DNA from 4 places in the Nocardioides dongxiaopingii genome. Region 1 is predicted to be linked to each of the others. Evidence: predicted binding sites of a transcription regulator. Region 1 holds the regulator's gene; each other region holds the start of a gene.
What was found. Region 1 encodes LexA, which represses DNA repair genes until DNA is damaged. Its sites were predicted from a motif close to TCGAACANNTGTTCGA; they were not measured.
Positions count from the first base shown of each region.

Region 2: the regulator LexA is predicted to act here: its motif matches at 1,148-1,163, upstream of recA (recombinase RecA).
Region 3: the regulator LexA is predicted to act here: its motif matches at 1,221-1,236, upstream of FE634_RS21725 (HNH endonuclease signature motif containing protein).
Region 4: the regulator LexA is predicted to act here: its motif matches at 1,391-1,406, upstream of FE634_RS21730 (HNH endonuclease signature motif containing protein).

Region 1 is NZ_CP040695.2:3,322,325-3,324,521, reverse strand. Features, by position in the region: gene FE634_RS15540 (MXAN_6640 family putative metalloprotease) at 1-752, opposite strand, end outside; gene lexA (transcriptional repressor LexA) at 898-1,626, opposite strand; gene FE634_RS15530 (LysM peptidoglycan-binding domain-containing protein) at 1,904-2,197, shown strand, end outside.
Region 2 is NZ_CP040695.2:2,670,844-2,673,040, reverse strand. Features, by position in the region: gene FE634_RS12485 (DinB family protein) at 1-67, shown strand, start outside; gene FE634_RS12480 (DUF3046 domain-containing protein) at 99-293, shown strand; gene FE634_RS12475 (S-methyl-5'-thioadenosine phosphorylase) at 290-1,087, shown strand; gene recA (recombinase RecA) at 1,305-2,197, shown strand, end outside.
Region 3 is NZ_CP040695.2:3,832,030-3,834,226, forward strand. Features, by position in the region: gene FE634_RS18095 (hypothetical protein) at 1-321, opposite strand, end outside; gene FE634_RS18100 (GTP pyrophosphokinase) at 360-1,091, opposite strand; gene FE634_RS21725 (HNH endonuclease signature motif containing protein) at 1,266-2,197, shown strand, end outside.
Region 4 is NZ_CP040695.2:3,877,349-3,879,545, reverse strand. Features, by position in the region: gene FE634_RS18315 (DUF4280 domain-containing protein) at 1-53, shown strand, start outside; gene FE634_RS21730 (HNH endonuclease signature motif containing protein) at 132-1,349, opposite strand; gene FE634_RS18305 (helix-turn-helix domain-containing protein) at 1,461-2,197, opposite strand, start outside.

The DNA.
Region 1 (2,197 bases):
GCGTGGAAGTACTCGTGAGCGGCGGTGACCTGGAGGTTCTCGGTCGGGGTGTTCGTCGGGAACTCCGAGGCGCTGTAGTCGTTGTCGAGCACGCAGTAGGCCCAACGGTCCCAGCGCTGGGTGCTCTTGCTCGGGTCGTCGGAGGTGCAGTACCCGTACAGGCCGTTGACCCCGATGTTGCCGAGGTAGACGTCGGGCAGGCTGTTGCCGCCGAGCCCGCCGTCGCTCTTGACCGCGCGGTAGCCGGAGGTCAGGTAGGCCTGCTGGACGCTGGTGAGCGTGTCGACCGCCGTGGCGACGTACTCCGGGGTCGAGGCGTGCTGGCCGCTGGTGACGTAGTGGACGCACAGGGTCGCGGTGCAGACCGGGGTCTCCTCCTCGACGCTGCCGTAGTTGAGGTAGCCGTCGCCGCCGGAGCTCGTCGGGCGCTTCATCAGCGCATCGGCGGCCGCCCGCTCGGCGTCGGGGAGGTCGGCGCGGGTGTTGGCCAGGTCGCGCAGCACCATGGTGGCGTCGCGGCCGGCGGCGCCGTCCTCGCGGATGCTCTCGGCGCGGCGGAGCGCGTGGGAGGCCTGCCGGACCGACGGGTCGGTCGCCGTGGCCTGCTTGGAGTCGGTGTCACCCGAGGGGACCCGGGCCACCGACGGACCCGCCAGGGCCGCGAGCATGCCGATCAGCAGGGCGCCGACGGCGCCCAGCACGACCAGCGCGCGGACGCTGGCCTGGGTTCGGGGACGAGTGCGCAAGCGCATGGAGGCTCCGTTCGTGAGTGGGGCCACAACCTAACCCGGCGCACCGACAGTTGCCGAGCCGCCGGGACAGGGACGACGAGACCGCCACCGGCGTCGTGCCGGTGGCGGTCTCGGGGTCGTGCGAAGCCTGCGGACGGGCCGGGGGTCAGACCTTGCGGAGCACCGCGGTGACGATGCCGAGGATCGAGGCGTGGGTGCCGTCGATCGGGTCGAACGCCGGGTTGTGCGGCAGCAGCCATACCTGGCCGTCCTTGCGCTGGAACGTCTTGACCGTCGCCTCGCCGTCGATCATCGCCGCGACGATGTCGCCGTTCTCCGCGGTCTGGGCCTGGCGGACCACGACGTAGTCGCCGCTGCAGATGGCCGCCTCGATCATCGACTCCCCGGACACCTCGAGCATGAACAGCTCTCCGTCGCCGACCAGCTGGCGGGGGAGCGGGAAGACGTCGTCGTAGGTCTGCTCGGCCAGGATCGGACCGCCGGCCGCGATCCGGCCCAGGAGCGGGACGTTGGTGGGCGGCGGGGCGGTGTCGCCGATGCCGGTCTCGTCGATCGAGGAGTCGTCGCTGCTGCCCAGCGAGCGCCGCGCGGCCATCACCTCGGGCAGGAACACCTCGAGGGCGCGGGGACGGTTCGGGTCGCGCTTGATGAAGCCCTTCTGCTCCAGCGTGCGCAGCTGGTGGGCCACGCTCGAGGTGCTGGTGAGCCCGACGGACTCGCCGATCTCGCGCATGCTCGGCGGGTAGCCGCGCAGCTCGATGCTGTCCTTGATGGTGGCCAGGACGCGCTGCTGACGCGGGGTCAGGCCGGTCGCGTCGGCGGGACCGTCCGGGAGCTCGGTGATCTTCGGGGTGCCAGTACGTGTCCGGGGCATGGCTGCAGCGTGCCACCGATCGCCACCGTGTTCAAACAGGTGTTCGAACGGCGTGTCGCGCCCGATCCGGGCGGCCAGGTCAGCTGGGTCGTGGGAACACGCGTTCGACTCGGGGGTTGCATCGTTCGAACACCTGATCTAGTCTCGCTCATGTGTTCGATCGAATGTCTGATCGAGAGCGGTGCACCAGCAGGACTGTCGGTGCCTCCCGTTAGACATCGAATCGTCAGCAACATCCTCGGCTCCACCAGCACGGCCACTTCCCCAGGAGGCACCCATGAGCACCACGACGATCGCACCCACCGCCCTGTCGGCTCCTCGCGTGCCCGACTACCGGCTGACCCGCCGCGGACGTCTCGTGGTGCTGGTGCTGGCGCTGCTGGTCCTGGCCGCCGTCGGCGTCGCCTTCGCCGGCAACTCCATGGCCACCGCGGAGCGGGAGGCCACCGAGACGATCGTGGTCGCGCCCGGTGAGACCCTGTGGAGCATCGCCTCCGACGTGAGTGACGGCGACGACGTGCGCGACACGATGAACCACCTCGTCCAGCTCAACGACCTCGCCGAGGTGTCC
Region 2 (2,197 bases), 650 kb from region 1:
CACCGTCGCCTCGATCGCGCGCTACCACCTGCACGACGTCGTCCACCACAGCTGGGACGTGCGCTGAGCCCACCGCCCGCCGCGTACCGTGGGTTGGCGTGAGGCACACCGAGTTCTGGGCGCGCATGTCCGACGCCCTCGGAGACGTCTACCACCGCACGTGGGCCGACCAGGTGGTGCTCGCCGACCTCGACCGGCGCACCGCCCAGGAGGCGCTCGACGCCGGCGTCCCGCCGAAGCAGGTGTGGGCCGCGGTCTGGCGCGCCCTCGAGCTGCCGGCGACGAAGCGGTGACGGGCCCCCTGGCCGAGGTCGCCGTGATCGGCGGCTCCGGCTTCTACTCCTTCCTCGACGACCCGGTCGAGCACGTCGTCACCACCCCCTACGGCGACCCGTCGGCGCCGGTCTCGGTCGGTGAGGTGGCCGGGCGCCGGGTCGCGTTCCTGCCGCGGCACGGACCCCACCACGAGCACCCGCCGCACGCCATCCCGTACCGCGCGAACCTCTGGGCGCTGCGCTCGCTCGGCGTGCGCCAGGTCCTCGCCCCGTGCGCGGTCGGCGGGCTCGGCACCGACGTCGCGCCCGGTGACGTCGTCGTCCCCGACCAGCTCGTCGACCGGACCTTCCGCCGGGTCGGCTCCTACGTCGAGCGCGGCGCGGTGCACCTGCCCTTCGCCGACCCCTACTGCGCGGGTGTCTCCCAGGCCCTCGCGACGGCGGCCCCGGACGTGCGGGCCGGCGCCACGATGGTCGTCGTGGAGGGCCCGCGCTTCTCCACGCGCGCCGAGTCGCGGCACTACGCCGACCAGGGCTGGAGCCTGATCAACATGACCGGGGCGCCCGAGGCGGCCCTGGCCCGCGAGATGCGCCTCTGCTACGCCTCGATCGCGCTGGTCACCGACATGGACGCCGGCGCCGAGAGCGGCGCGGGGGTCGGCCAGGAGGAGGTCTTCGCCCGGTTCCGGGAGAACCTCTCGCGGCTGACCGGCCTGCTCTCGACCGCGATCGCGCAGCTGCCCGACCCGACCGGCTGCGCGTGCTCGAGCTGGGCCGACGACGTCGCGCTCACCTACGACGTCCCCGGCTGAGCCGGCCCGGCCGGGCCCAGGACGACCGGCACGTCCCGTCGCGACACGCTGGCGCGCGTGCCGAACACCTGTTCGAACCTGCGCTAGGTTTTCTCCACAGGCACGACGCGGAGCGAGGTTCTCCACAGGCACGACGGCGCTGACCAGGCGTTGTCGGTGGCTCCCTCTAGCGTCGTCGATGTGCCTGGAACCCGACGACTGACAAGGAAGTAACACCATGGCTGGTGGAGACCGCGACAAGGCCCTCGACACTGCTCTGCTCAACATCGAGAAGCAGTTCGGCAAGGGCTCGGTGATGCGCCTCGGCGACGAGACGCGCGCCCCCCTCGAGATCATCCCGACCGGATCCATCGCGCTCGACGTCGCGCTCGGCCTCGGTGGCCTCCCGCGCGGTCGCGTCGTGGAGATCTACGGCCCGGAGTCCTCGGGAAAGACGACGGTGGCGCTGCACGCCGTCGCCAACGCCCAGGCCGCCGGCGGCATCGTGGCCTTCATCGACGCCGAGCACGCGCTCGACCCCGACTACGCGAAGAACCTCGGCGTCGACACCGACGCCCTGCTGGTCTCCCAGCCCGACTCCGGTGAGCAGGCGCTCGAGATCGCCGACATGCTGATCCGCTCCGGCGCCCTCGACCTCATCGTCATCGACTCCGTCGCCGCGCTCGTGCCCCGCGCCGAGATCGAGGGCGAGATGGGCGACAGCCACGTCGGCCTGCAGGCCCGCCTGATGAGCCAGGCGCTGCGCAAGATGACCGGTGCGCTCAACAACTCCGGCACCACCGCCATCTTCATCAACCAGCTGCGCGAGAAGATCGGCGTGATGTTCGGCTCGCCGGAGACCACCACCGGTGGTCGCGCGCTGAAGTTCTACTCCTCGGTCCGCCTCGACGTGCGCCGCATCGAGACCCTCAAGGACGGCACCGACATGGTCGGCAACCGCACCCGGGTCAAGGTCGTGAAGAACAAGGTCGCCCCGCCGTTCAAGCAGGCCGAGTTCGACATCATGTACGGCAAGGGCATCAGCCGCGAGGGCGGCCTGATCGACGTCGGCGTCGAGGCGGGCATCATCCGCAAGGCCGGCGCCTGGTACACCTACGACGGCGACCAGCT
Region 3 (2,197 bases), 510 kb from region 1:
TGCCTCGTCGCGGTCCGTCAGCCGGCCGTGGGTCGGCGCCGCGAGCGTCGCGGTGACGGCGAGGGCGGAGGCGGCGCCGCCCAGCCCGAGCCAGGCGACGGCGTCCGGCCCGGACGCCAGCAGGAACGCACCGGTGGCCAGCAGCGCGACGTACACGACGGCCACGAGGGGCACGATCGCCCGGCTGTGCCGGTCGTGCGCCACCTGCCAGTCCTCGGCACCTCGCGACGCCAGCGCCGGGTAGACCAGCGTGGTCACAGTGACCTGGAAACCGGCGTGCAGCACCGAGGCGAGGGCGAACGCGGCGGCCGGGGTGTCCACGACGACGACCGTAGGGGCTCGGCCCCCACCCCTCCGGGTCAGCCGTCGAGGCGGCGCAGCGACTCCACGAACGACGCGTCCGGTCCCGAGCCCCGGCGCAGGCCAGCGACGACGTCGGTCGGCAGGTCCTCGAGGCCGCGGATCTCCTGGCGCAGCCGCTCCATGGTGGTGTCGAGCCCGGCGGCGTTGTCGGCCGCCTCGCGCAGCCCGGCGAGCAGGTCGGCGGGCACCTCGCTGTCGTACTTGTAGTAGATCTTGTGCTCCAGGCTGGCCCAGAAGTCCATCGCGATGGTGCGGAACTGCACCTCCACCGGCACCGGCACCGGGCCCTCGGACAGGAAGACCGGCACCCGCACGATCGCGTGCAGGCTGCGGTAGCCGTTGGCCTTGGGCCGCGAGATGTAGTCGCGGACCTCGACCACCTCGATGTCGACCTGCCGGGCGAGGAGCTCGAAGACGCGCACGACGTCCGAGACGAACGAGCAGACCACCCTCACACCGGCGACGTCGCACACCGTCGCCCGGATCTCCTCCCACGAGGCCGACCCGTCGACGGCGATGCCCTTGCGCACCATCTTCTCGCGCAGGCTCTCCGGGCTCTTGAGCCGCGACCGGACGTGCTCGATGGGGTTCTCGTCGTGCAGGTGCGCGAACTCGTCGCGCAGGATCGAGAGCTTGGTGACCACCTCGTCCATCCCGAACTTGTGCTCGAGCAGGAAGCGGCGCAGGTCCGGCACGAAGGCGAAGTCCGGCGCTGGTTCGGCTGTCACGGCCCCCACCCTAGGTGCCCGCGCTGAGGCCGGGATGAGAGCCGACCGCGACGACGCGGAGCTCGTCGCCCTCGGCCACGTGGGGGTTGAGCCAGCTACGCGGAGTCGAGGAGGCCGTCCACAACTGAATCGAACACACTGGCGAATGTCTGCCGATCAGACTAGAATGGAGCCATGCCCTCAGCCACCGCCACCCGGACCGCCGACCCGGCGCTGGCGGCGGTGCGCACCCACCAGGCCGCGACCCGCCGGGCCGAGGTCGCGACCCTGGTCGCGGTCCTCGACTGGGCCCTCGAGCACACCACCGACGACGACCCCCACACCGTCACCTTCGGCGAACGCCCGCTCCCGCTGGGTGGCGTCGGCTGCCCGGTCATCGAGGAGTTCGCCGCCTACGACCTCGCCGCCGCGATGGGCATGAGCACCGACGCCGGGCTGGGCTACCTCGGCCGGGCCCTCGAACTCCGCTACCGGCTTCCCCGGCTCTGGGCAGCGGTCCTCGACGGCCGGCTCCCCGTCTGGAAGGCCGGTCGGATCGTCGAGTCGACGATGCGCCTGCCCGTCGACGGCGCGGCGTACGTCGACGCCCGACTCGCCCAGGCCGTCTCCTCGATCACCTTCACCCAGCTCGACCGCCTCGTCACCGAGGCCCTCGCCCGCCACGCACCCCAGGACGTCGCTCCGCCCGCCGACGAACGGCACGCCTGGCTCGACCTCACCCACGCCACCCTCCAGGGTCACGTCCGTCTCGACGCCCTCCTGTCGGTTCCCGACGCGATGAATCTTGAGGACGCCCTCCAGACGGGAACTTCGAGGCTCACCGACGCCGGGTGCGAGGAGCCCCTCGACGTCCGCCGCTCGATCGCCCTCGGCGACCTCGCCCGCGGCGAGCAGCCCCTCGACCTCGTCACGCGACCCACCCGTGACCTCGTCGTGCACGTCCACCACGACAGTCCGGACCTTGGGCGCTGCGCGACCACCCGGAGTCCGGTCACCGTGGAGACCATCCGCACCTGGTGCGGTGCCGCCGCGAAGGTCACCATCAAGCCCGTCATCGACCTCGAGCAGCACGTCCACGTCGAGGCCTACGAAGCACCCGACCGGCT
Region 4 (2,197 bases), 560 kb from region 1:
GCGGCGTCATCAGCATCACGATGCCCGGCGCCGTCCGCACGTCGATGGGCTGACGGTCCTCTGTCCCGACTCCTCACGACCTGACCGCGCGCCGGTGGGCCCCGCCGTGGGCGGGGTGCGGGGCGGGGTGGTCAGGGCTCGGCCGGCTCGGCTGGTGGTGGGTCGAGTGGGGTGGTGCCGTGGTGGTCTCGTCGGTAGGTGAGGCCGGAGGGTGCGGTCCAGTGGTAGGTGCCGGGGTCGGTCATCCGGTAGGTCCAGTGGCTGTGGGTCTTGGCGCGGTGGTGTCGTCGGCAGAGGGGTGCGAGGTTGTCGCTGCTGGTGGTGCCGCCGGCTGAGTACGGGACGACGTGGTCGAGGTCGCAGCGGGTGGCGGGGCGTCGGCAGTGGGGGAAGACGCAGGTGAGGTCGCGCAGCTCGACGTGTTCGCGCAAGCGGTCGGGGGCTTCGTAGGCCTCGACGTGGACGTGCTGCTCGAGGTCGATGACGGGCTTGATGACGACCTTCGCGGCGGTGGCGCACCAGGTCTCGATGGTCTCCACGGTGACCGGGGTGCGGGTGGTCTCGCAGCGCCCGACGTCGGGTGAGTCCTGGTGCAGGTGCACGACGAGCGTGCGTCCCGCCAGGTCGAGGGGTTGGTCGCCGCGGGCGAGGTCGCCGAGGGCGATCGAGCGGCGGACGTCGAGGAACTGGTCGCAGCCGGCGTCGGCGAGGGCTTGGGCGCTGGTCTGGAGGGCGTGTTCGAGGTCGAGGGCGTCGGGGACCGTCAGGAGGGCGTCGAGGCGGACGTGACCGTCGATGGTGGCGTGGTCGAGGTCGACCCGCACGTGCCGCTGGTCCCTGCCTGCGGTGGCCTGGTCGGGGGCGTGGCGGGCGATGGCTTCGTCGACGAGGCGGTCGAGCTGGGCGTAGGTGATGGTGGAGACGGCCTGGGCGAGCCGGGCGTCGACGTGGGTGGCGCCGTCGAGGGGGAGTCGCATGGTGGCGTCGGCGATCTTGGCGGCCTTCCACACCGGCAGCCGTCCGGCGAGGACTGCGGCCCAGAGTCGGGGGAGTCGGTGGTGCAGCTCGAGGGCGCGGGCGAGGTACTTCAGCCCGGACTCGGTGGAGGAGCCGAGGGCGGCGGCGAGGTCGTAGGCGGCGAACTCCTCGATCGCCGGGCAGCCGGGGCCGCCGAGGGTGAGGGCACGTTCGCCGAAGGTCATCGCCGCGGGGTCGGCGTCGGTGGTGTGCTCGGTGGCCCAGTCGAGGACCGCGACCAGGGTCGCGATCTCGGCCCGGCGGGCCGCAGCCTGGTGGGTGCGCACCGCCGCCAGCGCCGGGTCGGCGGTCCGGGCGGTGGCTGCGGGCATGGCCCCATTCTAGTCCGGCCAGCAGACAATCGCTACGGTGTTCGAACATCTGTGGACGGCGGGCGGGCCGGTCCGGCAGCCCTCGGGGAGCCTCCGGCTCGACCGGGTCGGCTAGCGGCGGGGTGGGGCCGGGACCGGCACCCGGGCCCCGGGTCCGGACCACACCAGGGGGGCGGGCAGGACGAGGTCGCCCGAGGTCAGGCCGCGCAGGAGCCCGGCCATCTCGGGTGCGCAGCCCGGACCGGTGGTCCGGGACTCGGCGAGGGTCAGGAAGGCCGTGGTGAGGCGGAGCCACCGGCGGGTGCTGCCGGCGTGGTGGGTGCGGACGTGTGGCCGGGCCGAGAGCCAGGCCGCGAGCGCGGGGCGGGCGAGGACGTCGCCGGTGTCGGCGACCAGGCACAGCCGCGCGCCGTCGGTGCCGCTGCCCTCCAGGCCGTCGAGCCAGCGACCGAGGTCGAGCCGGCCGCGGCGCGCGTGCGCGGCGGGGTCGGCCAGCGCGGCGCGGGTGGCGGCGTACAGGTAGAGGGGGGCCAGGCCGGTGCGCGGCGAGCGGGTCCGGGCGTGGCGGGTCGCCCCGGTGGCGGTGGCGTCGCGCACGAGGAGCGCGACCAGGCGGACGTCGCGGGCCAGGACCAGCCCGACCACCTCGACCAGCTGGACGACGAGCTCGGGCGTGGTCGCGACGCGGAAGGTGTCGGCGCCGTTGGGCCGGACGCCCTGGGCCTCCCACGCCCGCGCGACGGTGCTGTGCCCGACGCCGAGGTGCGCCGCGAGGCTGCGCGCCGACCAGGTCGTGGCGCCGACCGACGCCGGCGGCGGCGCCAGGGTGGCCGCCACGATCGCGCGGT